DNA from 2 places in the Streptomyces sp. NPDC003943 genome. Region 1 is predicted to be linked to the other one. Evidence: riboswitches for the same ligand, from Rfam matches in the RefSeq annotation. Region 1 holds a riboswitch; the other holds the start of a gene.
The links. Region 1 has a riboswitch for S-adenosylmethionine ahead of ACWEV0_RS24655 (aminotransferase class V-fold PLP-dependent enzyme). Riboswitches for the same ligand answer to the same signal wherever they lie in the genome.
Positions count from the first base shown of each region.

Region 2: it holds a riboswitch for S-adenosylmethionine, as region 1 does, so the genes downstream of both, thrC (threonine synthase) here and ACWEV0_RS24655 (aminotransferase class V-fold PLP-dependent enzyme) in region 1, are expected to answer to the same signal.

Region 1 is NZ_JBSGIW010000065.1:3,937-18,401, forward strand. It holds gene ACWEV0_RS24600 (aminotransferase class V-fold PLP-dependent enzyme) at 1-368, opposite strand, end outside; gene ctaC (aa3-type cytochrome oxidase subunit II) at 717-1,682, shown strand; gene ctaD (aa3-type cytochrome oxidase subunit I) at 1,679-3,415, shown strand; gene ACWEV0_RS24615 (cytochrome c oxidase subunit 4) at 3,412-3,810, shown strand; gene ACWEV0_RS24620 (Ig-like domain-containing protein) at 3,942-5,201, shown strand; gene ACWEV0_RS24625 (hypothetical protein) at 5,217-5,618, opposite strand; gene ctaE (aa3-type cytochrome oxidase subunit III) at 5,806-6,426, shown strand; gene qcrC (cytochrome bc1 complex diheme cytochrome c subunit) at 6,499-7,308, shown strand; gene qcrA (cytochrome bc1 complex Rieske iron-sulfur subunit) at 7,305-8,357, shown strand; gene qcrB (cytochrome bc1 complex cytochrome b subunit) at 8,354-9,979, shown strand; gene trpD (anthranilate phosphoribosyltransferase) at 10,120-11,184, shown strand; SAM riboswitch class IV at 11,284-11,400, shown strand; gene ACWEV0_RS24655 (aminotransferase class V-fold PLP-dependent enzyme) at 11,594-12,994, shown strand; gene ACWEV0_RS24660 (Lrp/AsnC family transcriptional regulator) at 13,065-13,346, opposite strand; partial or broken gene ACWEV0_RS24665 (rhomboid family intramembrane serine protease) at 13,343-14,129, opposite strand; gene ACWEV0_RS24670 (hypothetical protein) at 14,307-14,465, shown strand, end outside.
Region 2 is NZ_JBSGIW010000027.1:31,883-46,347, reverse strand. It holds gene ACWEV0_RS14245 (immune inhibitor A domain-containing protein) at 7-2,295, opposite strand; gene ACWEV0_RS14240 (hypothetical protein) at 2,552-3,469, opposite strand; gene ACWEV0_RS14235 (alpha,alpha-trehalose-phosphate synthase (UDP-forming)) at 3,582-4,943, opposite strand; gene ACWEV0_RS14230 (glucosyl-3-phosphoglycerate synthase) at 5,072-6,016, opposite strand; SAM riboswitch class I at 6,138-6,282, shown strand; gene thrC (threonine synthase) at 6,276-7,589, shown strand; gene ACWEV0_RS14220 (MoaD/ThiS family protein) at 7,616-7,891, shown strand; gene ACWEV0_RS14215 (cold-shock protein) at 8,331-8,537, shown strand; gene groL (chaperonin GroEL) at 8,898-10,520, shown strand; gene ACWEV0_RS14205 (carboxypeptidase-like regulatory domain-containing protein) at 10,626-12,302, opposite strand; gene ACWEV0_RS14200 (hypothetical protein) at 12,292-13,974, opposite strand; gene ACWEV0_RS14195 (SRPBCC family protein) at 14,164-14,465, shown strand, end outside.

The sequences.
Region 1 (14,465 bases):
GAACGCCCCACCGGCACCTCGGTCACCGTCCCGCCCGCCGCCGCGTGCGCCTCGCCGGCGTGCAGCACGGAGGAGTGCTCGACCGCCGACACCACGAGCCGCTCCCCGGCCCGCCGGCGCCCCGCGAGCGCCCCGGCGACGCCCGCGTGAACCGCGCGTGTCCCCGAAGGAGTGAACACCAGCTCGTCGGGTCGACAGCCGACCGCCTCCGCCGCGGCCTCCCGCGCCGCGTCGAGCAGCATCCGGGCCCGCCGCCCCTCCCGGTAGAGGCGGGCCGGATCGGCCCAGCCCTCGTCCAGGGCGGCGAGCAGCGCCTGACGGGCGACGGGGTGCAGCGGAGCCGCCGATGCGGCGTCGAAGTACGGCATCCCACGACGTTATCCCCGCCCACCGCCCGTGCCGTCGCCGCCCGCCGCCCGTGCCGTCCCCCACCCGGGACGACTCCCCGTCAGAAGGCCCGCCCGCGCCCCCGATAGGCGTGGCACACACGGCCGATCGGCCGCCCGGATCCCGCTTCCAACGCGCCGGAGTCCACCCCTTCGGGGGCCCGGACGGCGCGTTGGGCACCCTCCCCGCGCGACCCCAAATAGCGTCCAGTAGGGTTTGGTCCGCATAAACATCCAAACCCCTGCCCGCGGCCGGGGCGGCGACCGACCAGCGAGACGGACGGCCGTGGCAGCCGACCTCGCGGGCCGAGACTCTCGGGAAGGCGCTACGTGAGTCCCAACGGCTCCGACCGCTCGTCGCGGCGCCCGATGCGGCGGAAGCTGCCGCAGGTGCTGACTGCGGGCCTGATCCTGGCGACAGCCACCGGCTGCTCGTACAACTGGGAAGACTTCCCCCGCCTTGGTATGCCCACCCCGGTGACGGAGGAGGCTCCCCGGATCCTCTCCCTCTGGCAGGGTTCCTGGGCCGCCGCGCTCGTCACCGGCATCCTGGTGTGGGGCCTGATCATCTGGGCCACCATCTTCCACCGGCGCAGCCGCACCAAGGTCGAGGTACCTCCGCAGACCCGTTACAACATGCCCATCGAGGCGCTGTACACGGTCACGCCGCTCATCATCGTGTCGGTGCTCTTCTACTTCACCGCGCGCGACGAGTCCAAGCTCCTCGAGCTCACCCCGAAGCCGGCGCACACGATCAACGTGGTCGGCTACCAGTGGAGCTGGGGCTTCAACTACGTCGAGAACGTGCCCGGTGTGCCCGGCGACGCCCAGAAGGCTCCGAACCTCGCGGCGATTCCGGACAAGTTCAAGGCCGACTTCCCGGCGAACGCGGGCGGCGTCTACGACGCCGGCATCCCCGGCACCCGGAACCCGCAGACCGGCAACCCGGGCCCGACCCTGTGGCTGCCGAAGGGCGAGAAGGTCCGGTTCGTCCTGACCTCGCGTGACGTCATCCACTCCTTCTGGGTGGTGCCCTTCCTGATGAAGCAGGACGTCATCCCGGGTCACACCAACGCCTTCGAGGTCACCCCGACCCAGGAGGGCACCTTCCTCGGCAAGTGCGCCGAGCTGTGCGGTGTCGACCACTCCCGGATGCTCTTCAACGTCAAGGTGGTCTCCCCGGAGCGCTACCAGGCGCACCTGAAGGAGCTTGCCGCGAAGGGGCAGACCGGCTACATCCCGTCCGGCATCGCTCAGACGGACCCGGCCCGGAATGCGGAGAAGAAGAAGCTGTGAGCATTCTCAACGAACCCCACGGGGCGGCCGCGGCTGAGGACTCGTACGAGAACGAGCTCCCGGTACGCCGCAAGCAGCCCGGCAACGTCGTGGTCAAGTGGCTCACCACCACCGACCACAAGACGATCGGCACGATGTACCTGCTGACGTCGTTCGTGTTCTTCATCATCGGCGGCATCATGGCGCTCTTCATGCGCGCCGAGCTTGCCCGTCCGGGCACGCAGATCATGTCGAACGAGCAGTTCAACCAGGCGTTCACGATGCACGGCACGATCATGCTGCTGATGTTCGCGACGCCGCTGTTCGCCGGTTTCGCGAACTGGATCATGCCGCTGCAGATCGGCGCGCCCGACGTGGCGTTCCCGCGGCTGAACATGTTCGCCTACTGGCTCTACCTCTTCGGCTCGATCATCGCCGTGGCCGGCTTCCTCACCCCGCAGGGTGCCGCCGACTTCGGCTGGTTCGCCTACTCCCCGCTGTCGGACGCCGTCCGCTCGCCGGGTGTCGGCGCCGACATGTGGATCATGGGTCTGGCCTTCTCCGGCTTCGGCACGATCCTCGGCTCGGTCAACTTCATCACCACGATCATCTGCATGCGCGCTCCGGGCATGACGATGTTCCGCATGCCGATCTTCACCTGGAACGTGCTGCTGACCGGTGTCCTGGTCCTGCTCGCCTTCCCGGTCCTGGCGGCCGCGCTGTTCGCCCTGGAGGCGGACCGCAAGTTCGGTGCCCACGTCTTCGACGCGGCCAACGGCGGCGCACTGCTCTGGCAGCACCTCTTCTGGTTCTTCGGACACCCAGAGGTGTACATCATCGCCTTGCCCTTCTTCGGCATCATCTCCGAGGTCATCCCGGTCTTCAGCCGTAAGCCGATGTTCGGCTACATCGGTCTGGTGGCCGCGACCATCGCGATCGCCGGTCTGTCCGTGACCGTGTGGGCGCACCACATGTACGTCACCGGTGGCGTGCTCCTCCCGTTCTTCTCCTTCATGACGTTCCTCATCGCCGTCCCGACCGGCGTGAAGTTCTTCAACTGGATCGGAACGATGTGGAAGGGCTCGCTGTCCTTCGAGACCCCGATGCTCTGGGCCGTCGGCTTCCTGGTCACCTTCACCTTCGGTGGTCTGACCGGCGTCATCCTGGCCTCGCCCCCGATGGACTTCCACGTCTCCGACTCGTACTTCGTCGTGGCGCACTTCCACTACGTCATCTTCGGCACCGTGGTCTTCGCGATGTTCTCCGGCTTCCACTTCTGGTGGCCGAAGTTCACCGGCAAGATGCTGGACGAGCGCCTCGGCAAGATGACCTTCTGGACGCTGTTCGTGGGCTTCCACGGCACCTTCCTGGTGCAGCACTGGCTGGGTGCCGAGGGCATGCCGCGTCGTTACGCGGACTACCTCGACGCCGACGGCTTCACCACGCTGAACACGATCTCGACGATCTCGTCGTTCCTGCTCGGCCTGTCGATGCTGCCGTTCTTCTACAACGTCTGGAAGACCGCCAAGTACGGCAAGAAGATCGAGGTCGACGACCCGTGGGGCTACGGCCGTTCGCTCGAGTGGGCGACGTCCTGCCCGCCGCCGCGGCACAACTTCCTCACCCTGCCGCGGATCCGTTCCGAATCCCCGGCGTTCGACCTGCACCACCCTGAGATCGCGGCTCTCGACCAGCTCGAGAACAAGCCTCACGAGGTGGCGGCCCTCAGCGGCAGCAAGGAGGCCGGCAAGTGAAGATCCAGGGCAAGATGTTCATCTGGCTGAGCGTCTTCGTCCTCGCCATGGCGATCGTCTATGGCGTGTGGTCGAAGGAGCCGGTCGGTACGACGGCGCTGTTCCTGGCCTTCGGTCTCTGCATCATGATCGGCTACTACCTGGCCTTCACGGCCCGGCGGGTCGACGCCATGGCGCAGGACGACAAGGAGGCCGACGTCGCGGACGAGGCCGGCGAGGTGGGCTTCTTCGCCCCGCACAGCTGGCAGCCGCTCTCGCTGGCCGTCGGCGGTGCGCTCGCGTTCCTCGCCATCGCGATGGGCTGGTGGCTGCTGTACTTCTCGGCGCCGCTGATCCTCGTCGGCATCTGGGGCTGGGTGTTCGAGTTCTACCGCGGTGAGAACCAGAACCAGTAGCGGCTTCGGCAGCAGCACGAGCAGTACCCGGTAACACCCCGAGGGGCCCGGTCACTTCACTGGAAGTGACCGGGCCCCTCGTTTGCTCCACTCGGCGCGCCGCGCGCGAGGATCGTTCTTACCGTGAGGTCATGAACGACACGCCGCGCATTCGGACTGTTCTGAGCTGCACCCTTCTGGCCCTCACCGTCACCGCCGGCGCCACCGCGTGTGCGGGCTCCGAGGACCATCCGCTGTCGGCGAGGCCCTACGACGCGTCCGACGAGATCGCCTTCAACGCGCCCGACGGCGGGAAGAAGGCGGACCCCGACAAGCCCCTGGAGATCACCGCCAAGGGCGACGACGGACGGATCACCGACGTCACCGCCACCGACGAGACCGGGCACCACCTGGCCGGCGAACTCACCGCGGACGGCCGGAAGTGGCGTTCCACGGCCGCCCTCGCGGCCGGCGCCCGGTACACCGTCCAGGTGGCCACCGAGGACGAGGACGGCGCTCCAGGGGCCCGTACGTTCACGTTCGAGACAGCACCGGCCAAACGGGCCCTGACCGTCACGTTCGGCCCCGAGGCGGGCACGTACGGGGTCGGGCAGCCGATCACGGCCGAGCTGAGCCTCCCGGTGAAGGACAAGGCGGCCCGCGCCGTCGTCGAACGGGCCCTCAAGGTCCGCTCCACGCCCGCCGTCGAGGGCGCCTGGTACTGGGTGGACGACAAGAACCTGCACTACCGCCCGAAGGAGTACTGGCCCAGCGGCGCCACCGTCACCGCCACCGGCAACCTCGACGGCCTGAAGGTCGGCGACAAGCTCTACGGAGGCGCGTCCAAGGCGCTGAAGCTCACCATCGGCGACCGCATCGAGGCGGTCGCGGACGCCGGCGAGCACTACATGACCGTGAAGAAGAACGGAGAAGTGATCAATACCATTCCGGTGACCACCGGAAAACCGGGCTTCTCCACCCGAAACGGCATCAAGGTGGTGCTCGGCAAGGAGTACTACGTCCGGATGCGGGGCACCAGCATCGGCATCTCGGAGGGCAGCTCCGACTCGTACGACCTGCCGGTGTACTACGCCACCCGGGTCACCTGGAGCGGCGAGTACGTGCACGCCGCCCCCTGGTCGGTGGGCTCGCAGGGCGTCGCCAACGTCAGCCACGGCTGCGTCGGCATGTCGACCGGCAACGCCGCCTGGTTCTACGAGAACGTCCGCCCCGGCGACATCGTCCAGGTCGTCAACAGCGAGGGCGAGATGATGGACACCTTCGGCAACGGCTTCGGCGACTGGAACATGCCCTGGGACAAGTGGCACAAGGGCAGCGCCCTGGTGACGGACGGCGGATCGGACCCCGCCGCCACCGAGGACGCCAAGGCCCGCCTGCGGCCCTCCCTCTAGCCCGTACGGGCGGGGCTACGCGTCCACGGAGAGACGCGAACGCAGCAGGGCCGCCAGCGACGCCGCGAACTCCACCGGTTCCACCGGATGGGTGATCGCGGCGTCCGCGCGGCTCCAGGTCGCCAGCCAGGCGTCCTGCGGACGGCCGATGAGCAACAGGACGGGAGGGCAGTGGAAGATCTCGTCCTTGATCTGGCGGCACACGCCCATGCCACCGGCCGGCACCGCCTCGCCGTCGAGCACGCACACGTCGATGCCGCCCCGGTCCAGCTCTTCCAGGACCGCCGGCAGCGTCGCGCACTCGACGAACTCGACCGGGGGAACATCGGCGGCGGGCCTGCGCCCGGCCGCGAGGCGCACCTGCGCCCGGGTGTTCGCGTCGTCGCTGTAGACCAGGACCGTGGCGCTCGACTGCATCGTTCCTCCGTGAAGGTGGTCGGTCGTTGCGCGGATGCTACTCCGGTCCACACCCCGTCAACACCCGTTCAACACCTGTTCGAAGGGTGCCCGAGCCCCGTTCCGATGGGCCGTTCGGGCAGGACACGCGGCCCGGACACTCCGAACGGCACCCCCCGGAGTGAGGGCGGGATAAGCGACCGACATAATGTCGGTCGTGGCGACAGTAACGACAGTAGATACCGGGCACGCGCACCCGTCGGTCAATCGACCGAACCTCACCAGCGTCGGAACCATCATCTGGCTGAGTTCCGAGCTGATGTTCTTCGCGGCCCTCTTCGCGATGTACTTCACCCTGCGATCCGTGATGGGTCCGGAGTTCTGGACGGAAAAGGCCGACGCCTTGAACCTTCCGTTCTCCGCGACGAACACCACGATCCTGGTGCTCTCCTCCCTCACCTGCCAGCTCGGCGTCTTCGCCGCCGAGCGGGGCGACGTGAAGAAGCTCCGGACGTGGTTCATCATCACCTTCGTGATGGGCGCGATCTTCATCGGCGGCCAGGTCTTCGAGTACACCGAGCTGGTCAAGAAGGACGGCCTCTCGCTGTCCTCGGACCCGTACGGCACGGTGTTCTACCTGACCACCGGCTTCCACGGCCTGCACGTGACGGGCGGTCTCATCGCCTTCCTGCTGGTCCTCGGCCGGACGTACGCCGCCAAGAGGTTCACTCACGAGCAGGCAACCGCCGCCATCGTCGTGTCCTACTACTGGCACTTCGTCGATGTCGTCTGGATCGGCCTCTTCGCCACGATCTACTTGATCAAGTAATCGGTCTCCGCCTCCGGGCGCAGACACATCCAGCAAGCATCGACGCAGAAGATCCTGACACCGGGGTAATCCGTGAAAAAGCTCTCCGCACGACGACGCCATCCGCTGGCGGCGGTCGTCGTCCTACTCCTCGCGCTGGCGGCAACTGGGGGGCTGTACGCCGCGTTCGCGCCCGCGGGCACGGCCAAGGCCGACGACACCGCCCAGTCCCTCGCCATCGAGGAGGGCAAGAAGCTCTACTCCGTCGGCTGCGCCAGCTGCCACGGAACCGGCGGTCAGGGCACCTCTGACGGCCCGTCCCTGGTCGGCGTGGGCTCGGCGGCGGTGGACTTCCAGGTCGGCACCGGCCGTATGCCCGCCCAGCAGCCGGGCGCCCAGGTCCCGAGGAAGAAGACGATCTACTCGCAGGCTGAGATCGACCAGCTTGCGGCGTACGTCGCCTCCCTCGGCGCCGGCCCGATCGCGCCCAAGGAAAGCCAGTACAGCCCTGACGGTGCCGACATCGCCAAGGGTGGCGAGCTGTTCCGCACCAACTGCGCCCAGTGCCACAACTTCACCGGCGAGGGCGGCGCGCTGACCTACGGCAAGTACGCCCCCACGCTTGAGGGCGTGGACCCGAAGCACCTCTACGAGGCCATGCAGACCGGCCCGCAGAACATGCCCTCCTTCCCCGACACCACGATGCCGGAGAAGCAGAAGAAGGACATCATCGCCTACGTCCAGGCCGTCAACAGCGACAAGGCCGACAGCCCGGGTGGTCTCAAGCTGGGTGGCCTCGGCCCCGTCAGCGAGGGTCTGTTCGCGTGGATCTTCGGTCTGGGCGCGCTGATCGCAGTTGCCATCTGGGTCGCGGCCCACACCGCTAAGGCCAAGAAGTCATGAGTACCCAAGAGAATCCAGAAGAGAACCTGCCGACCGTGCAGGACACCGCGCACGGCGCGGTGAAGGTCGCCGACGACCCGTTCGCCGACCCGGGCCTTCCGCCCCACAAGCCGCGCATCCAGGACATCGACGAGCGGGCCGCCCGCCGGTCCGAGCGTGCGGTCGCCTTCATGTTCACGCTGTCGATGCTGGCCACGATCGGCTTCATCGCCTCGTACGTGATCTTCCCCGTCGACGCGATCGTGTACATCTGGCCGTTCGGCCGGGTGTCCTCGCTCAACTTCGCCCTGGGTCTGACCCTCGGTGCGGCGCTGTTCTTCATCGGCGCGGGCGCGGTCCACTGGGCCCGCACCCTGATGTCCGACGTCGAGATCGCCGACGAGCGTCACCCGATGGCGGCGGAGCCCGAGGTCAAGGCGAAGGTCATGGCGGACTTCGCGGCCGGTGCCGCCGAGTCCGGCTTCGGCCGCCGCAAGCTGATCCGCAACACGCTCTTCGGAGCGCTCGCGATGGTTCCGCTGTCCGGCATCGTCCTGCTGCGTGACATGGGTCCGCTGCCCGAGGAGAAGCTCCGCAGCACGCTGTGGGCCAAGGGCAAGCAGCTCATCAACATGAACACGCACGAGCCGCTGCGTCCCGAGGACGTCGCGGTGGGTTCGCTGACCTTCGCGATGCCCGAGGGCCTCTCGGAGCACGACGAGCACTTCCAGACCGAGATCGCCAAGGCCGCCCTGATGATCATCCGGATCCAGCCGGAGGACATCAAGGACAAGCGCGAGCTCGAGTGGTCGCACGAGGGCATCGTCGCCTTCTCGAAGATCTGCACCCACGTCGGCTGCCCGATCTCGCTGTACGAGCAGCAGACGCACCACGTGCTCTGCCCGTGCCACCAGTCCACCTTCGACCTGTCCGACGGCGCCCGCGTCATCTTCGGCCCGGCCGGCCACGCCCTGCCGCAGCTGCGGATCGGCGTGAACGACAAGGGTTACCTCGAAGCGCTCAGCGACTTCGAAGAGCCCGTCGGTCCTGCCTTCTGGGAGCGCGGATGAGCACCGTGACCAACACGCGTAAGCAGGCGCCCCGCGGTGAGCGGATCGCCGACTGGGCCGACGGACGCCTGGGGATCTACACGCTGGCCAAGGCCAACATGCGGAAGATCTTCCCGGACCACTGGTCCTTCATGCTGGGTGAGGTCTGCCTCTACAGCTTCCTCATCATCATCCTGACCGGCGTCTACCTGACGATGTTCTTCCACCCGTCTATGAACGAGGTGGAGTACATGGGACCCTACGTCCCGCTGCAGGGTCAGCTGATGTCCGAGGCGTTCAACTCGACCATGCACATCTCCTTCGAGGTGCGCGGTGGCCTGCTCATCCGGCAGATCCACCACTGGGCGGCGCTGATCTTCCTCGCCGGCATGTTCGTGCACATGATGCGCGTCTTCTTCACCGGCGCGTTCCGCAAGCCGCGTGAGATCAACTGGCTGTTCGGCTTCCTGCTGTTCTTCCTGGGCATGTTCACCGGCTTCACCGGTTACTCGCTCCCGGACGACCTGCTCTCCGGCACCGGTGTCCGCTTCATGCAGGGCGCGATCCTGTCCGTGCCGATCATCGGCACGTACCTGTCGATGTTCCTGTTCGGCGGCGAGTTCCCCGGCGGCGACTTCGTCGCCCGGTTCTACTCGGCGCACGTGCTGCTGCTCCCGGGCATCATGCTCGGCCTGGTGGTCGCGCACCTCATCCTGGTGTTCGTCCACAAGCACACCCAGTTCGAGGGCCCCGGCCGCACGAACAAGAACGTCGTCGGCATGCCGCTGCTGCCGGTCTACATGGCGAAGGCCGGAGGCTTCTTCTTCCTGGTCTTCGGCGTGATCGCGGTCGTCGCGGCCATCGCCTCGATCAACCCGATCTGGGCCATCGGCCCGTACCGCCCGGACCAGGTGTCCACCGGCGCCCAGCCCGACTGGTACATGGGCTTCGCCGAGGGTCTGATCCGTGTCATGCCGGGCTGGGAGATCAACCTGTGGGGCCACACGCTGGTCCTCGGCGTGATGATCCCGCTGGCGATCTTCCCGCTGGTCCTCGCGGCCATCGCGGTGTACCCGTTCATCGAGTCCTGGATCACCGGCGACAAGCGCGAGCACCACATCGCGCAGCGCCCGCGCAACGCTCCGACGCGCACCGCCTTCGGTGTCGCCTGGATCACCGCGTACATGATCATGCTGGTGGGTGGTGGAAACGACCTCTGGGCGACCCACTTCCACCTGTCGCTGAACTCGATCACCTGGTTCGTGCGGATCTTCTTCTTCGCCGGCCCGGTCATCGCCTTCATCGTCACCAAGCGGATCTGCCTCGGCCTCCAGCGCCGCGACAAGGACAAGGTGCTGCACGGCCGCGAGTCCGGCATCATCAAGCGCCTGCCGCACGGTGAGTTCGTCGAGGTCCACCAGCCGCTCAGCCAGGGCCAGCGCTACAAGCTCACGGCGCACGAGCAGTACGCGCCGGCCGAGCTGCCGCCGGCCGTCGACGAGAACGGCGTCGAGCGCAAGATCGGCCGCATGGAGAAGCTCCGGGTCAAGCTGAACCGGGGTTACTACGGCGGCGACAGCCAGGTCGCCAAGCCCACCGTCGAGGAGTACCGGGAGATCGAGAGCGGCCACGGCCACCACTGATCACCACTGACCTCCTGACGTAGGTCGCCACGGCGAGAGCCCCGTCCATTCGATGGACGGGGCTCTTTGCCGTTGCCCGAGATCGATAGGGTGGGGTCATCACGCCATCGCGTGCCATACGTCGTAGACCAGGAGCTGTCATGAGCGCTGTGAACCCCGCTGGAGGCGACACCGCGGCGGGCCGCTCCTGGCCCGCCCTGCTGAACGGACTGCTCGAAGGCCGGAACCTGTCCGCCGACGACACCGCCTGGGCGATGGACCTGATCATGCGCGGCGAGGCGACCGACGTGCAGATCGCCGGCTTCATGGTGGCGCTGCGGGCCAAGGGCGAGACGGTCGCGGAGATCACCGGCCTCGTCCGGACCATGTACGAGCACGCCAACGTCATCGAGGTGCCCGGTCCGGCCGTGGACATCGTCGGCACCGGCGGCGACGGCGCCAAGACGGTGAACATCTCGACCATGGCGTCCATCGTGGTGGCCGGCACCGGCGTGAAGGTCGTCAAGCACGGCAACCGCGCCGCGTCCTCCGCCTCCGGCTCCTCCGACGTCCTGGAGAAGCTCGGCATCAACCTCGACATCACGCCGCGGCGGGTCGCCGAGGTCGCCGAGGAGGCCGGCATCACCATCTGCTTCGCGGTGAAGTTCCACCCCTCGCTGCGGTACGTGGCCACGGCCCGCGGCCAGCTCGGCATCCGGACCACCTTCAACGTGCTCGGTCCGCTGACCAACCCGGCCAAGGTGCGGGCCCAGGCCGTCGGCGTCGCCGACCCGCGGATGGCACCGATCGTGGCCGGCGTGCTCGCCGAGCGCGGCAACTCCGCCCTGGTGTTCCGCGGCGACGACGGCCTCGACGAGCTGACCACCACCGGCACCTCCCGGGTGTGGGTGGTCCGGGACGGCGCCGTGCGCGAGGAGCGCTTCGACCCGCGCGACGTCGGCATCCAGCCGGTGACCCTGGACGCGCTGCGCGGCGGCGACCCGTCGTACAACGCCGACGTCGCCCGGCGGCTGCTCGCCGGCGAGACCGGGCCGGTGCGGGACGCGGTGCTGCTCAACGCGGCGGCGGCGCTCACCGCCCTGGAGCCGGGCGAGGGCACCCTGGCGGAGCAACTGGCCGCGGGCATCGCGAAGGCCGCCGAGTCCGTCGACTCCGGCGCCGCCCGGCGGGCCCTGGAGCGGTGGATCGCCGCCAGCAACGCCTGACGCCTCGTTCGGAGGCATATGAACGGACTGTTGCGACCCCGTCCCGGATGCCGGGACGGGGTTGCGGCGTCGTGATCGTCTGGCATAGGTTTTTCGACAGGTCATGAGTGACAGCCACAAAGCCCCGGCTGGCTGTCCGGCAACCCTCCGTCCGTGGCGGGGTGCCCCGGGTGAAGACCAGGCCGCACGAGCAGAAGCCTGCGGCAAGCGCGGACCCCTGCGCGCCACCCTGGGGTCCTTGGTCCTCTAGGGAGCGGTGTCTCGTGAGCAAGCGAATGCGTTAGGGCCCTCGGCCCCTCACCGAAATCAACACCCGTCCGCGGCAACCCTTTTCCGCGCCTCCGCGCGCAGCCGCCGCACGGGCACTCGTACGCCTTTTCGCGCCCTTTTCATGCCGGGAGACACCGCTATGTCCGCACGCCCGAACGCCGCCGCCGTCGCCACCACCGTCACCGCCGACACCTCCGCCGACCCCTGCTGCGACGCCCCGCTGCCGGTCCTCGGCCGGGACGTCACCGTCCCGCTCGTCACCGGCGGCGAGGTCACCTACGCGGCGCTCGACTACGCCGCCAGCGCCCCGGCCCTCCAGCGCGTGTGGGACGACGTCGCCGCCTACGCCCCGTACTACGGCAGCGTCCACCGCGGCGCCGGCTACCTCTCCCAGCTCTCCACCGACCTCTTCGAGAACAGCCGCGCCACCGTCGCCGAGTTCCTCGACTGCCGCCCCGGCGACCAGGTCGTCTTCACCCGCTCCACCACCGACTCGCTCAACCTGCTCGCCCAGGTCGTCCCCGCCGACTGCCAGGTCTTCGTCTTCGAGACCGAGCACCACGCCTCCCTGCTGCCCTGGCGGGACGCGCAGGTCACCTACCTCAACGCGCCGCGCACCCCGCAGCAGGCCGTCGAGACCCTGGAGCGCGCCCTCGCCGACCGTGAGCCTTACGGCCCCGCCCTGGTCTGCGTGACCGGCGCCTCCAACGTCACCGGCGAGCTGTGGCCGGTGCGCGAACTCGCCGCCGCCGCGCACGCGCACGGTGCGCGGATCGTCCTCGACGCCGCCCAGCTGGCGCCCCACCACCCCGTCTCCGTAAGCGAGTTGGACGTGGACTGGGTCGCGTTCTCCGGGCACAAGCTGTACGCCCCGTTCGGCTCCGGCGTGCTCGCCGGCCGCGCCGACTGGCTGCAGGACGCCGAGCCCTACCTCGCGGGCGGCGGCGCCTCCCGCAAGGTGGCCCGCCGGGCCGACGGTGGTGTGGACGTGGAGTGGCACACCACCGCGGCCCGGCACGAGGCCGGCTCGCCCAACGTCATCGGCGTCTACTCCATCGCCTCCGCCTGCAAGGCGCTCACCGAGGCCGGCTTCGACCGGCTCGTCGCCCGCGAGCGGCACCTCATCGCCACGGTCCGGGCGGGCCTCGCCGAGGTCCCCGAGGTGCGGGTGCTCTCCCTCTTCGGCGACGACTCCGACCGCGTCGGCGTCATCTCCTTCGTCGTCGAGGGCTGGAACAGCTCGCACTTCGCCGCCGCGCTCTCCGCCGAGTACGGCATCGGCGTCCGCGACGGCCTGTTCTGCGCCCACCCGCTGGTGCGCACCCTGCTCGGCAGCGACCCGCAGGACCCGGGCGAGTGCGGCGCCCCCGAGGCGGCGCCGGGGGAGAGGTCGCTCAACGCGATCCGGGTCAGCTTCGGCGCGGGCACGCCCGACGAGCACGTGGAGCGGTTCGTCGGCGCGGTGAAGCAGCTGGTCCGCGAAGGAGCCCGGTGGAAGTACCGCACCGAGGACGGCCGCTGCGTCCCGGACCGCGGCTGATCGGTCACTCGAACGGGTGAAGCCGGCCTCCCGCGGGGGAGAGGCCGGCTTCAGCCGTGCGTACGCGGGGTCAGGACTCCAGGCCGATGGCGAAGGCCGCGTCCAGGTCGTGCTGCGAGTAGGCGCGGAAGGCGACGTGCGTGTCGGTCCCCTCGACGCCCGGGATCTTGGAGATCTGGCCCGGGATGACATCGGCCAGGTCGTCGTGCCGGCCCACCCGGACCATGGCGATCAGGTCGTACGTACCGGTCACCGAGAAGACCTCGCTGACGCAGTCGATCGCGGCGATCTCCTCGGCGATCTCGGGGATGCGGTCCACGCTGGTCTTGATGAGCACGATCGCGGTGATCACGGCTGGCTTTCTCCCTCGGTGGCCGCGGCTGGTGGCTTCACTCTAGCCCGCCCGTCACCCACCACCACCCTTCGAGCGAATCGCTTCGCGAGCCCCTGCCCTTCCCCTGAAACGCGCCCACGCGTAGAGGAAGCCGAGCGCGAAGCCGATCACGTGGGCCAGATACGCCACCCCCGGCCCCGCCCCCGCCGAGCGCGCCGCCAGCCACTGGAGCACGAACCAGAAGATCAGCACGATCCAGGCCGGGAAGCGCAGCGGCAGGAAGAAGAGGAAGGGGAACAGGCTGGTCACCCGGGAGCGCGGGAAGAGATAGAGGAACGCCCCGAGCACCCCCGAGATCGCCCCCGACGCCCCGACCAGCGTCTGCTCGCTGTCGGCGTGCGCCACCGCGTACCCGAACAGCGCCAGATAGCCGCAGCCCAGGTAGAACAGGCCGTACTCGGCCGCGCCCATCCGCTCCTCGGCCATCGCCCCGAACACGTACAGGAACAGCATGTTGCCGAGCAGGTGCAGCCAGCTGCCGTGCACGAAGAGCGCGGTCAGCGGGGTGAGCAGGGCGCTCGGCCGGCCGGCGGTGAGCTCGGCCGGGACCACTCCCCAGCGCTGGAAGTACGCGCCCTGCGCCGCGAGCAGGGTGTCGCCCGTGCCGTAGGCGGGGTTCAGGCCCGCCACCGGGCTCGCCGCGAAGAGCAGCACGCAGGCGGCGATGATTCCGTACGTCACGGTCGGTCCGCTGCGGGCACTCCGCCACGCGCCGAGGGCCGCGCCCCGCCAGTCGATCATGGACAGATCATGGCGTACCGGTGCCCACCTGGACAGAGTGCCTCGCCGTGACACGGGGTACCCGGGAGGCCGTAGGGTTACGGGCAGTACCCCCGCAGTTCGACGGCGCACCGCGGGCCCGTAATGCCTCGTGCAAAGCCCTCACACTGAGCCTCGTACGGAAAGAGGACGGCAACGATGACGACGGTTCCCCTGCCGACCGCCGAGACCCGCTGGCGCTGCACCCTGTGCGGCAACCTGACCCGCTTCGACGTGACGCGCTCGTCCAAGGTCGTCGAGTACGTCCATCTGGACCTCGCCGGAGAGCCGAAGGTGGAGGAGCGCGAGGTGGTCAGT
Region 2 (14,465 bases), on a different contig from region 1:
GTGTCGTCAGGAGGCCGGATTGACCACGTTCACCGTCAGGTCGTCGCCCGCGTCGCCGGTGACCGTGACCTTCACGCCGTGGCCCGCGACCTTCACGCTGGCCTGGGGGGCCGTCGGGTCGTAGTAGGCGTTCGGGTCGGTGTCGTCGAAGACCGGGATGCCGGGGACGGACGGGGCGCAGGCGGCCTTCGTCTCGACGGTCTGGTTGCCGCCCTTGCCGGTCAGGACCTCCTTGTGGAGGCAGGTGGCGTCGGTGGGCTCCAGGCCGAAGGTGGCGTCGAAGGGCTGGCGGCGGTTGCTGGGCGCGGTGCCGTCGTCGTAGCGGAACGGGGCCGGGCGGGCGTCCACGACCATCGACGCGCCGCCGCCCGGGTGGGCGCTGACGTTGTTGTCGTCGTAGGAGCGGTCGACGTACCAGACCAGCATGCCGTTCTGGTACTTGAAGAACTCCACCCAGTCGGGGGCGGTGATGCCCTTGCTGAACTGGTACGGGCCCTCGGCGAGCAGCTTGTCGCTGCCGACGTACTCGCGGTTCTCCACCAGGTAGTAGCGCGGCGAGGTGGCCGTCTCGGTGCCGGTGGAGATCTTCCACAGGCCCTGCGCGGTCCAGCCGTTCGCGCCCTGTTCGACGTCGTCGGTCAGCAGCGTGGTGCCGCCGGAGGACAGCGTGAGGTCGTCGAGGAACGAGCCCGCGAAGTGCACGCCGCCGTCGCTCTGGTAGCGGAAGCGGAAGAGGGACGGCTTGCCCTGGGCGTCGTAGGAGTAGCGCAGGGTGGTCCACTTGCCGCCGGAGGAGCCGGAGACGGACGCGCCGGCGCGCTGCCAGGTGGCGCCGCCGTCGAGGGAGTACTCGGCGAAGAGGTAGTCGAAGTCGGCCTCGATCTCGTACCAGGCGCTCGCCTTGACGGTCACGCGCGGGGCGGCGGGCACCGAGCGGGTGAGGGACTGGTTGAGGCCGTCGGCCGAGCCGGTCCACCAGGCGTGCGTGCCCGAGGCGGGCGTCGCGTAGACGGTGCTGCTGGTCTTGTCGGGGAGCGCGACCCGGAGGGCCTGCTTCTTGCCGGTGACCTGCAGCTGGGCGGGGTTCAGGGTGTACGTGCCGGAGGCGCCGAGCGGCGCGTCGGCGTAGTCCAGCCAGCCGAGGAACAGCTTCTCCTCGGCGCCCATCAGGCCCGGGTGGGTGCCGATGCCCTCGTTCGCGGCGGCGCCGTGGCTGAGCCAGGAGCCGGAGCTCATGAGGGTCCAGAAGGCGGTGGAGTTCTCGCCGCCGTCGGTGTCGTAGTAGTCCGGCAGGCCGAGGTCGTGGCCGAACTCGTGGCAGAAGACGCCGAGTCCGCCGTTCTCGCCCTCGGTGGTGTAGTCGCCGAGCCAGTACTTCGACTGTCCGATGCGGGCGCCGCCCTGCTTGTTCTGGCTGCCGGAGACGTCGGGGCCGGTCAGGCCGTAGGCGTCGCCGTTGACGTACCAGCGGTGCGACCAGATGGCGTCCTCGCCCTGCGCGCCGCCGCCGGCGTCCTCGCCCATGCCGGCGTGGACGGCCTGGAAGTGGTCGATGTAGCCGTCGGGCTCGTCGAAGTTGCCGTCGTGGTCGTAGTCGTTGCGGTCCCAGACGTCGAACTGGGCGAGGTACGCGTCGATCTCGGCGGGCGTCTTGCCGGCCGCGAGCTGGGCGTTCCACCAGGCGTCGCCGGTGTCCTGGATGAAGGCCCAGGAGCCGCCCTTGTCCTCGACGGCGTTGTCGCCGTAGTAGGACTCGTTGTAGGGGACCTTGACCCAGTCCTCGACGGTGTTGCCCACCGAGTAGCGCCCGTTGGACAGGTTCTCGTAGTAGGTCTTCATCGACTCGCCGGAGCCGTTGAACCTGTTCTCGTAGTACGCCTTGGAGAAGTCGGCCGTCCAGGCGTTGGAGTTGTCGGTGGTGCGGTCCGGCTGCGGGATCCGGTTGTGCAGCGGGCCGGGGACCGTGCCGTACTTGCCGGCGCTCTGGTCGCCGAACTCGGAGAGGATCGTGAAGATCTTCTCCTGGCGGACGGCGGTGGTGGTCGTCGTCTCGACGAACTTTCCGGGCGCGACCTGGACGACTCCCTTGGCGTTCGCCTTCGCCTTGCCCTTGGCGATCAGGTCGATCGCCTTCTCGCGCAGCTGGGTGCGCTGCCTCGTGAGCGGTCCGGGCCGGTTGTCCGGCCGCGCCGCGGGGGCGGCGGCGGGGCCGGTGGCCGGGTCCCGGGCCTCCTGCGCGGCGGCGGGGGTGAGCCCCGCGGCGAGGAGGGCGGTGAGCGCCGACCCTAGGGTCATGCCCACGACAATCTTTTTCACGTACGCGATCCTTCCGTAAGCCGTTCAGGGGGTTACGGATCGCCTGGGGGAACGATCGGCGCAGAGTCTGGCACGGAGTGACGGCCCGTGAGGAGAGGGCGACCCCGAGGAATGTCCGGTCCCGATACAGGGGCGGGGGGAGGGGTGGGGCAGGGTCGCGACGAGCGCCGCCCGCCCCGCCGGTCCGGTGGGACCTGGCCGGGGCGGGCGGTCGGGAGTGCGTCGGTCGGGCGGGTCAGCTCAGCTTGACCACCTTGTGCATGCCCTCGAAGGCGTGCGGGATGCCGGCCTCGTCGTCCGGGACGAAGCAGAGCAGGACGTAGGTGCCGGCCGGCAGGTCCTTCGCCTGGACGATGGCGGTGTGGTCGGGCGAGATGGCCCCCAGGCCGCTGGGCGCGCCGGTGAACGGGGACGGCGGCGGCTGCTGGCCGTGGGCGATCGCGTCGAAGTAGGCCTGGACGTCGGCGTCCGTGGTGCCCGGCTTGACCGGCTGGATCTCCATCTCGTGGATCTCGTCGGACCCGTTGTGCACCAGGATCGGAGCGCCGGCCCGGTTCAGGTCCTCGGTCTTGAAGCGCGGGCCCGCGGCCTGCTCCTCGGTGATCACGATGCCCTTGGGGAAGGGCGCCAGACCCTTGTCCTTGTCTCCGTCGCACAGCTCGAGGGACTTGAGGACGGGGTGCGCGGGGTCGGCGAGGAAGGCGCCGAAGTCGAGCAGGTAGACGGTGCCGTCCGAGATCGGCTCGGTGACGTCGACCGGAACCTTCGGCGACGCGAAACCGCCGCCCAGCGCCTCCGCGTCGGCGTTGAACGCGTTGATGCCGGCCGCCGCGTTCGCCGGGTCGGTCTCGTCGATCGCCTTGGTCAGGTCGGCGAGCACCTTGTCCACCGACACGCCCTTGTGCGGACGGAAGACCTGGAGCTGGCGGCCCTGTGGGTCGTCGGTGCTGATGTGGAAGTGGACGAGTCCGCCCTCGGCGGCGTCGGGCGCCTCGATGCCGTGCGCGGTGAGCCTGACGTCGACCGCCTCGTGCCGGTCCTTGTCCTTCGGCGTCGCGGCCTGGGCCGTGCCGACGCAGGTCAGCGCGGTGGCGCAGGTGAGGGCGACGGCTGCTGCCGCTCCCAGCCCGCGTCTCGGCGGAGCAGTACGCATGGAAGTCCTTTCGACGGGGTCCCCCGGCGCCAGGGCACCACGGGCTCGCCGGGCATCCCGTCAGCCACGCGGTCGGCACGCCCGTTCGGGCCCCGTCGATCGCCCGACCGCCCTACCGCCCCCGCAGCGCGTCCAGCTGGTTCAGGAACCACTGCCGCGGCGGCAGCGCCGTCGCCGCCGCGGCGAGCCGCTTCGTGCGGTCCGCGCGGTCCGGCGCCGGCATCGAGAGGGCCTCGTGCAGGGCGTCGGCCGTCTCCGTCACGTCGTACGGGTTGATCGTGAGGGCGTCGGCGCGCAGCTCCTCGTACGCGCCGGCCTCGCGGGAGAGGACCAGGGCGCAGCCCGCGTCGGAGACGACCGGGATCTCCTTGGCGACCAGGTTCATGCCGTCGCGGACGGGGTTGACCAGGGCGACGTCGGCGAGGCGGTAGGCGGCGAGGGAGCGGGTGAAGTCGTCCTGGACGGAGAGGAGGACGGGCTGCCAGTCGGCCGTGCCGAACTCGGCGTTGACCGCCTCGGCGAGTTCGGTGACCGAGGCGGTGTAGGAGCGGTAGACCTCCAGGTCCTGGCGGGACGGGTAGGCGGAGGCGAGGTGGACGACGCGGCCGCGCCATTCGGGGCGGGTGGTGAGCAGCTCGCGGTAGGCGAGCAGGCCGCGCACGATGTTCTTGGACAGCTCGGTGCGGTCGACACGGACGATCGTCTTCCGGTCCGCGCCCACCTCCTCCCGGAGCCGGGCCAGCCGCTCGTCGACCTCGGGCCGGCGCGCGAGCGCGCGCAGGTCGTCGCCGTCCACGCCGAGCGGATGCGTACGGACCCGGGTCTCGCCGATCGAGCGCGCCACGCGCGGATCGGCGAGGAAGGCGTCCGCCCAGGCCCGGGTGTGGAAGCCGACCTCGTCGGCGCCGAGCATGCCCGCGACCAGCTCCTCGTGGATGTCCTCCGGCAGCATCCGCAGATAGTGCGGGTGCGCCCACGGGGTGTGCGTGAAGTGCCCGATCCGCAGGTCGGGGCGGAGCTCCCGCAGCTGCCCCGGCACGAGCGCCAGGTGGTAGTCCTGCACCAGGACCGCCGCGCCCTCGTCCGCCGCCTCCGCGAGCGCCTCGGCGAAGGCCCGGTTGTAGGCGCGGTAGGACTCCCAGCGGCGCCGGAAGGCGGCGTCGAAGACGGGCTCGCGCGGGATCTCGTAGAGGTGGTGGTGGAGGAACCACAGCACCGAGTTCGCGATGCCGTTGTAGGCGTCGGAGTACACCTCCGGGTCGATGTCCAGCATCCGCACGCCCGGCTCGGCCACCCCGCGCCGCACCGCCTCGCGGTCCCCCTCGCCGAGCGCCGCGCACACCCACACGCCCGACGACACCGCGCTGAGGCCCGACACGAGGCCGCCACCGCCCCGCCGGGTGTCCAGTGAGCCGTCGGGGCGGACGGTGTACGAGACCGGGCCGCGGTTCGATGCCACGAGGACAGAAGCCATACGGCGAACCTAGCCCGTCCCGTAAACGCTCAAACGTACGGATTCCAGACAGGACGATTTCGAGACGGCCGGCTCACGGATCGAGACGGCGGCCGTCATGCCGCCGGCGCGTGCGGCGCGCCACGCCGTCACGCCACGCGGCGCCGCTCCGCGTACTCCGCCACCTCGACCATCGGCGGCCGCTCCTCCGTGTCCACCTCGTAGGTGTGAGGCGTGAACCCCTCCTCGGCCCGCTCGAACTGGGTGAGCCGCGGCCGTACGAGGTGCCCGCGCGACAGCCGCAGCTGCGCCGTGCGGTAGATCGCCGCCGCCATCCGGCCCAGCGCCTGGCCGTCCTGGTGGCGGTGCTTGCGCACCCCTACGTCCACCTGTGCGAGCGCGTCGAGGCCCACGGTGTGCAGCGCGTCCACGAGCAGACCCAGCTCCACTCCGTAACCGACCGGGAACGGCAGGCGTTCGAGCAGCGAGCGGCGTGCCGCGTACTCGCCGCCCAGCGGCTGGACGAACCCGGCGAGCTGCGGCCAGTGCAGATTGAGCAGCGGGCGCGCCACCAGCTCCGTCACCCGACCGCCCTGACCTGGGGCGTCGCCGAGCGGGCGGTCGTACATCGCCTTCACGAAGTCCACGTCCGGGTCGGTCAGGAGCGGCCCGACGATGCCGGAGACGAAGTCCGCCGAGAAGTCCCTCAGGTCCGCGTCCACGAAGCAGACCACGTCCCCGCTCGTCACCATCAGTGACCGCCACAGGACCTCGCCCTTGCCCGGCAGCGCCGGTATCCGGGGCAGGATCGCGTCGCGCGCCACCACCCGCGCGCCGGCCGCCGCGGCGACCTGGGCCGTACGGTCGGTGGAGCCCGAGTCGACCACCACCAGCTCGTCCACCAGCGGCACCGCCTCCGTCATCAGCTCGCGGCGGATCACCGAGACGATCGTGCCGACCGTGGCCTCCTCGTTCAGCGCGGGCAGCACCACGCTGACCTTCGTACCGCGCTTGGCGGCGAGGATCCGCTCCAGCGGACGGTCGGCCACGGACCAGGACCGCCGGGCGAGCCAGCGCTCCACTTCTTCCAGCAAGGTGATCTCCATCTCGCGGATCGGACGACCCTCTCAGGCTCCGAAGGCTTCGGTTACAGTCTTGAACAACGCGGATGCCCGATGCATGTCGGGGTGCCGACCGCGTTCCACAATCGAATACCGCTCATCCAGAGGGGCAGAGGGATACGGCCCGTTGAAGCCCCGGCAACCCTCCAGTCGGTTTGTCTCGTCCTCCAGCGAGGCCCCCGGCTAGGGAAGGTGCCAAATCCGTCTCATGGCGAAATGCGTCATGAGGAAGATGAGGAGAAAGGGCCTCGCCTCCATGGCTGTTCAGACCGTCGCATCCGCGACCACCTCCGTCGACCTCGGTCCCGCGTCCGGGCTCTCCTGTCGCGAATGCGGTGAGACCTTCCCGCTCGGCCCGATCTTCGCCTGCGAGCTGTGCTTCGGCCCCCTCGAAGTGGCCTACGACCTGCCGACCGGCGACCCCGAGGAGCTGCGCAAGCGCATCGAGGCCGGCCCGGCCAACGTCTGGCGCTACGCCCCGCTCCTGCCCGTCCCGGCCGACGTCGCCGAGAAGCCGAACCTGAACCCCGGCTGGACCCCGCTCGTCCAGGCCGACAACCTGGCCCGCGAGCTCGGTGTCGAGCCCGGCAAGCTGTTCGTCAAGGACGACTCCGGCAACCCGACCCACTCCTTCAAGGACCGGGTCGTCGCCCAGGCCATCGAGGCCGCCCGCGCCTTCGGCTTCACCACCCTCTCCTGCTCCTCCACCGGCAACCTGGCCGGCGCCGTCGGCGCCGCCGCCGCCCGGGCCGGCTTCCGCTCCTGCGTGTTCATCCCGCACGACCTGGAGCAGGGCAAGGTCGTCATGGCCGGCGTCTACGGCGGCGACCTCGTCGCCATCGAGGGCAACTACGACGACGTCAACCGCTTCTGCTCGGAGCTCATCGGCGACCCGCTCGGCGAGGGCTGGGGCTTCGTCAACGTCAACCTCCGCCCGTACTACGGCGAGGGCTCCAAGACGCTGGCGTACGAGATCTGCGAGCAGCTCGGCTGGGTCATCCCGGACCAGCTGGTCATCCCGATCGCCTCCGGCTCCCAGCTCACCAAGATCGACAAGGGTCTGCAGGAGCTCATCAAGCTGGGCCTGGTCGAGGACAAGCCGTACAAGATCTTCGGCGCCCAGGCCGAGGGCTGCTCCCCGGTCTCCGCCGCCTTCAAGGCCGGCCACGACGTCGTGCGGCCCCAGAAGCCGAACACCATCGCCAAGTCGCTCGCCATCGGCAACCCGGCCGACGGCCCGTACGTGCTCGACATCGCCCGCCGGACCGGCGGCGCCGTGGAGGACGTCAACGACGAGCAGATCGTCGACGCCATCAAGCTGCTCGCCCGCACCGAGGGCGTCTTCGCCGAGACCGCGGGCGGCGTGACCGTCGGCGTGACGCGGAAGCTCGTCGAGAACGGCGTCATCGACCCGTCGAAGACCACCGTCGTCCTCAACACCGGTGACGGACTCAAGACCCTGGACGCCGTGGCCGACACCTCTCAGGCGACCGCCACCATCCGCCCGAGCCTCGACGCGTTCCGCGACGCCGGCCTGGCCCACTGACCGCTCCGAGAAAGGCACGCACCGACATGGCCGTGAACGTCCGCATCCCCACCATCCTCCGCACCTACACCGGCGGCCAGTCCGAGGTCGCCGCCGAGGGCGCGACCCTCGCCGAGGTCATCGCCGACCTGGAGAAGAACCACGCGGGCATCGCCGCCCGCGTCCTCGACGACCAGGGCAAGCTGCGTCGCTTCGTCAACGTGTACGTGAACGACGACGACGTGCGATTCGAGCAGGGTCTGGAGACGGCCACGCCGGACGGTGCCGGCGTCTCCATCATTCCGGCCGTCGCCGGCGGCTGACCTTCAACACAGGGCCGGCGGCTGCTGAGCCTTACCCGCGGTCCTACCCGCGGGTACCGAAGTTCCCTGAATTGCCCCTTCCGCAGCAAGAAGCGGAAGGGGCAATTCTGCATGGTTGAGCGCGGTAGAGTTGGGGAAGTCCCCTCCGCTGCGCATGCCAGACGCATATGAGAATGCGCCTCGGCACGACAAGAAGCAGCCAAAGTGCCCGTGCCTTGTGTACCTTCTGCGCACTTTGCCGGGCCCGACTTGCCCCGGAATTCAGCGTAATCTCCCCAATTCCCCTTTCCGGCGTGCCCAGAATTCTCGTCCGATTGACCTGTTGCAGAGGGCAGTTGGGCAGATACATTCAGCCGCGGTCGACGCGTTCCGGCGCAGGGTCTGACCCGGGTCCGCGAAGTGCGGATCCGCGCAAGGGCCAGTAATAGGGGAGTTAGGCATGGCTCAGGGCACCGTCAAGTGGTTCAACGCGGAGAAGGGCTACGGCTTCATCGCGGTCGACGGTGGTGCGGATGTTTTCGTCCACTACAGCGCGATCCAGATGGACGGCTACCGCACCCTTGAAGAAGGGCAGCGGGTCGAGTTCGAGATCTCGCAGGGCCAGAAGGGTCCGCAGGCGGACATGGTCAAGCTCGCCACCGCCTGAGCGCGGCGCGATCGGCCACCGACGCACTTCCGTCGAGGGGCCCGCATCCTGACCGGGATGCGGGCCCCTCGCGCGTGCGCGGGCGCGTACGGGTTACGTGTACGGGTGCGCGTACGGGATCGGGAGCGCCGGTCGTGCGCCCGAGAGGTGGTCGATCCTCCGTAGTCGCTTGCACTCGCATGGGGCGAGTGCTAATCATTGGCGTTAGCACTCTCACGCTGAGAGTGCTTACGAGGATCGGGCAGACGAGGCCGCCGACCGCGTGGGGCAAGGAACCACGAGGACGCGCCGGCCGTCCGTCGCGGGCGTCGGCGCGGTCCTGGAGCGTTATCCACCCCATGTCCGGGAGGACCACTTCACATGGCCAAGATCATCGCGTTCGACGAGGAGGCCCGGCGCGGTCTCGAGCGCGGCATGAACCAGCTCGCTGACGCCGTCAAGGTCACCCTCGGCCCCAAGGGCCGCAACGTCGTCCTCGAGAAGAAGTGGGGCGCCCCCACGATCACCAACGATGGTGTCTCCATCGCCAAGGAGATCGAGCTCGAGGACCCGTACGAGAAGATCGGCGCCGAGCTGGTCAAGGAAGTCGCCAAGAAGACGGACGACGTCGCCGGCGACGGTACGACCACCGCCACCGTTCTCGCCCAGGCCCTGGTCCGTGAGGGCCTGCGCAACGTCGCCGCGGGTGCCAACCCGATGGCCCTCAAGCGCGGCATCGAGAAGGCCGTCGAGGCCGTCTCCGGTGCGCTGCTCGACCAGGCGAAGGAGGTCGAGACGAAGGAGCAGATCGCCTCCACCGCCTCCATCTCCGCCGCCGACACCCAGATCGGCGAGCTCATCGCCGAGGCCATGGACAAGGTCGGCAAGGAAGGCGTCATCACCGTCGAGGAGTCCCAGACCTTCGGTCTGGAGCTGGAGCTCACCGAGGGTATGCGCTTCGACAAGGGCTACATCTCGGCGTACTTCGCGACCGACATGGAGCGCATGGAGGCCGCGCTCGAGGACCCGTACATCCTCATCGTCAACTCCAAGATCTCCTCCGTGAAGGACCTGCTCCCGCTCCTGGAGAAGGTCATGCAGTCGGGCAAGCCGCTGCTGATCATCGCCGAGGACGTCGAGGGCGAGGCCCTGTCGACCCTGGTCGTCAACAAGATCCGCGGCACCTTCAAGTCCGTCGCGGTCAAGGCTCCGGGCTTCGGCGACCGTCGCAAGGCCATGCTGAACGACATCGCCATCCTCACCGGCGGCACGGTCATCTCCGAGGAGGTCGGCCTCAAGCTGGAGAACGCCGGTCTCGACCTCCTGGGCCGCGCCCGCAAGGTCGTCATCACCAAGGACGAGACGACCATCGTCGACGGTGCCGGTGACAGCGAGCAGGTCGCGGGCCGCGTGAACCAGATCCGCGCCGAGATCGAGAACTCCGACTCGGACTACGACCGCGAGAAGCTCCAGGAGCGCCTGGCGAAGCTCGCCGGTGGCGTCGCCGTCATCAAGGCCGGTGCCGCGACCGAGGTCGAGCTCAAGGAGCGCAAGCACCGCATCGAGGACGCCGTCCGCAACGCGAAGGCCGCCGTCGAGGAGGGCATCGTCGCCGGTGGTGGCGTGGCCCTGCTGCAGGCCTCCGCGGTCTTCGAGAAGCTGGAGCTGGACGGCGACGAGGCCACCGGTGCCAACATCGTCAAGCTGGCCCTGGAGGCCCCGCTGAAGCAGATCGCCGTCAACGGTGGTCTCGAGGGCGGCGTCATCGTCGAGAAGGTGCGCAACCTGCCCGTCGGCCACGGCCTGAACGCCGCGACCGGTGAGTACGTCGACATGATCGCCGAGGGCATCATCGACCCCGCCAAGGTGACCCGTTCCGCGCTGCAGAACGCGTCCTCCATCGCGGCCCTGTTCCTCACCACCGAGGCCGTCATCGCCGACAAGCCGGAGAAGGCCGCCGCGCCGGCCGGCGGCGGCATGCCGGGCGGTGACATGGACTTCTGATCCTGACGGATCGGACGTTCACGGCTTCATCGCTTCATCGCTGAACGCGACCGAGGGCGGCACCCCCACTGGGGGTGCCGCCCTCGGGCTTTGCCGGGCCGTCGGTCAGCGCACGTCGACGTAGTCGTTGTACGCGGCCGGCGCGTTGAAGTGCGTGCCGTCACCGCTGTGCCGGATGGTGTACGAACCGTCCACCGTCGCCGTCGTCCGGAAGGTCACGGCGCCGTTCGCCGCGGTGCGGCCGGTCGCCAGCTGCTTCCACGCCGTGGAGCCGCGCGCCTGGAACCACAGGGTCACGGGAGCGTTCCCGTATCCCTTCCACACGCCGCCGACCGCCTGCTGGAGCGTGCCGGTCACGGTCATGGCCGCGCCCTTGCGCACCGGTTCGGGGTTGGCGTTGACGCCGATGATCCGGGTGGCGGTGCGGGTGACGTAGAACGGCTTGCTGACGGAGTCCGCGTAGTAGTCCGACTCCAGGTGGTGCAGCCGGAACCAGCCGCCCCGGGTCCACACGGCGACGCCGAACGCCACGCGCGGGCTGGAGTAGTAGTTCGTCGAGCCGATCCTGCGCCAGCCGGTCCGCCCGTCCGGGGACCACTCCAGATCGGTGGTCTGCTGGGACGAGGTGCCGTTCCACCACTCGTACGGGGAGCGGAGCTCGCCGTACACCGAGAGCCTGGCGTCGGCGCCGAGCCGGTAGCCGAGGACGGTGGTGCGCGAGTCCTGCGGCAGCGCGAGCGGGCCGTGCGGGTAGCCGAAGCCCTGGAACGGGGTGGCCGGCTCGATCGACCAGCCCTCGCCGTTCCGGGTGGGCGCGGCGACGAGCCGCACGGAGAAGCGGCCGTCGGCGTCGGTGTTCACGGTCCTGGGCAGACCGCCGCCGAGGCGCGCCTTGATCGGCTCGTTCGGGATCGGGGCGCCGTTCGCCGCCGGGTCGGTGAGCCGGCCGCTGATCGTGACGGTCTGGCCGCTCGCCGCGCGCGCCCGGTCGGCGGCGGCGGTGAGCGTCATCGGCTTGGCCGACGCCTGACCGGAGGTCCACTGGTTGGTGCTGCCGTGGACGGTGGCGCTGTTCTCGCTGTAGGTGGCGTAGAGCCACGCGTAGCTGCCGGTCGCCGGGATCGGCTCGCCCGCGAAGTTGCCCTCGGCGTCGGAGACGGCGCTGCCGGCCGGCTCGCCGTCCGGGCCGCCCTGCTGGTACGAGACGGTGCGGCCGGACAGCGGCACCTCGTCGCCGGAGCCGGGCTGGATGCCGTACACCTTGCCCTGCGGCCGCCAGTTGGGGTCCTCCCAGGTGGCGGACTTGATCGTGAACGGCCAGAGCACCGGGCGCAGCGTGAAGTCGAGCGTGCCCGCGTTCGGCCGGGTGACGGCGTGGCCGAGCGAGTCGGTGGCGGTCACGTCGATCGTGTACGTGCCGAGGTCCGGGATGGTGCCGCCGTCCTCGGTGAGCTTGAGCGTGGCCTCGTCGGGGACGACGAAGCTGCCCGGGCTCTGCGGGTTCGGGACCAGCTTCGGGATGTCGGCGAGGACGGTGTCGCCCTGCCGGACCTTGGCGGACACCTCGGTGACGGTGGCCTGCGGCGCGTCCGTCCAGGCCGTCACGCGGAAGCTGCCGCGCTGGGCGTCGTTGGTGACGGCGCGGCCGATGCCGACGGTGGGCGCCGGGGCCGGGTCCTCGGCGAGGGCCGGAGTCGCGGCGGCGCCGAGCGCGAGCGCCGTGACGAGCGAGACGGCGGAGATCCGGCGGAGCTCGGAGCGCCGGCGGAGGTCAGAGCGCATCAACGTAGATGTCCTTCGACTCGCTGTAGAAGAAGCCGGCCTTGGACTGCAGGTACAGGCCCCAGGTGCCGTCGCCGTAGTTGGTGGTGCTGAAGCTGAAGTTGCCGTACGTGTTCGTCGGGACGTCCTTCTTCACCCAGTACCACTGCCGGTCGCCCTTGGGCTTGTAGACCAGCGTCACGCGCGCGCCGGGCAGCGCCTTCCACACGCCGTTGACCCTCTGCTGCACCGTGCCCTTGACGGTCATCTTGCCGTTGGTGCGCGGCCGGCTCGGGCTGATGACGAAGTTGATGATCCGGGTGGGCGTGCGGGCCAGGCGGACGTTGGTGCTCGGCTTGGCGACGAAGCGGTCCGACTCGGCGTGCCAGACGCGGTAGAGGGCGTTGGTGTAGCCCCAGGTCGAGATGGTGTACGAGCACCAGTCGGAGGCGAAGGCGCCCTTGAGGACGGTCCAGGTGCGCCCGTTGTCGAGCGAGGCCTGGAGCGTGAGCCAGTCGCCGCGCGCGCCGCAGCTGACGGTGCCGTTGCCGAGGCTGCCGGTGGCGGTGACCTTGCCGAACTCGTCGAGCGTCGTGCGGGCGTTGGTGAACGCGAACTGCTGCGGGACCGCGATGGCGGCCTTGTCGTACGTCCGGCCGGCGCCCTCGCCGAAGTACACGGAGGGACGCAGGCTGGTGTAGACGCCGGTGGTCGAGTAGCGGGGCCGGACCGGGTACGAGAAGGAGCCGTCGGCCGCCGTCGTGCCGGAGCCGATCGCGTCGACCAGGCTGGTGTCCCAGCTGTGCGGCTCGGTGCCGGTGGAGACCACCGGGGCGCCGCCGAAGCTCTGCCAGCCGTCGGCCGTCAGGCGCTCGGCGCGGCCGGTGACCTGGACGTCGGTGCCCGCGTTGACGCGGTACTTCGCGAGGTCCGAGGTGATCCGGTAGGTCAGCCGCTCCACGCCGACGGCGGGCAGCTTGCGGGCGTCGTCCGGGTCGACGTCGGGCGTGGCGGGCTGGACCTCGGCCCTGCCGCCGGAGATCTCGGCGTCCGGGGTGTACGGGAGCGAGAAGGTGCCGTCGGCGGCGGTGGTGGCCGTGGCGGTGGCGGTCCTCGCCTGGGCGAAGGCGTCCTTCAGGTCGAACGTGACCTTCACCGTGGTGCCGGCGGCGGCCGGGGTGCGCTCACCGGTCGCCGGGTTCCAGGTGGTGGCCGTGCCGGAGAGGACGACGTCGCGCTGGTCGTAGCTGGTGGTCGTGCGGTCGAAGGCGACCTTGGTGACACCGGTGTGCAGCTTGTAGCCGTACGAGCCGCCGGTCCAGTGCTCGACGACGCCGTTCGGCAGCCGGTAGTCGACGGCGACCGGGTAGTCGCCGAGGGCGGTGCCCTCGGGGAGCCTGACCGTCTCGTCGGTGGTCCAGGTGTCGTAGCCGGAGGCGGAGAGCGCGTCGGTCGACGCGAGCACGGCGGCGTCCGGGGCGGTGGAGGCGAGCACGCTCACCTTCACCCAGAGCGCGTTGACGGGCAGGCCGCGCAGGGCCAGCCGGCCGTCGTCGAGCGTGGTGGTGCTGCTGACGGTGACCGCGTACGCGGTCGGCGCCGCGACGACGGCGGGCAGGGCGACGCCCGCCGACAGCGCGAATACGGTTGCCGCGCGCACGAGGGCGCGCGGCAGCGTGCGCGTAGAGCGCATGAAAGGGACCCCCCACAGGTCATAAAGGGGCGGCGCGCGTGGTCGGTGCTGAGGTGGCGCCGCGTCGTAGGCACGATAGCGCTTGATCGTTGAACGTGTTCACTGGATTGCCGGGCGCGCGGTGGGCGGCCGTCGGGGCGATCCTGGTGGGAGGGGTGTGGTGGCCGAGGCGGGAGGCGAAAGAACGTCATGATCACGCTGCTGACCACTCCTGCGGACCGCGAGCTGGTCATCACCCGCACCTTCGACGCCCCCGTCGGGCGCGTCTGGGAGGCGTGGACGCGTCCCGAGCACGTACGCCAGTGGTACGGCGTCGCCGCGATGACCATGTCGGTCTGCGACATCGACCTGCGCCCGGGCGGCGCCTGGCGCTGGGGCCAGCGCACCCCCGACGGCCAGGAGATCGTCTTCTCCGGCAGGTACGAGGAGGTCGTCCCGACCGAGCGCCTCGTCTACACCGAGCTCTTCGAGCAGATGCCGGACGCCGCGCC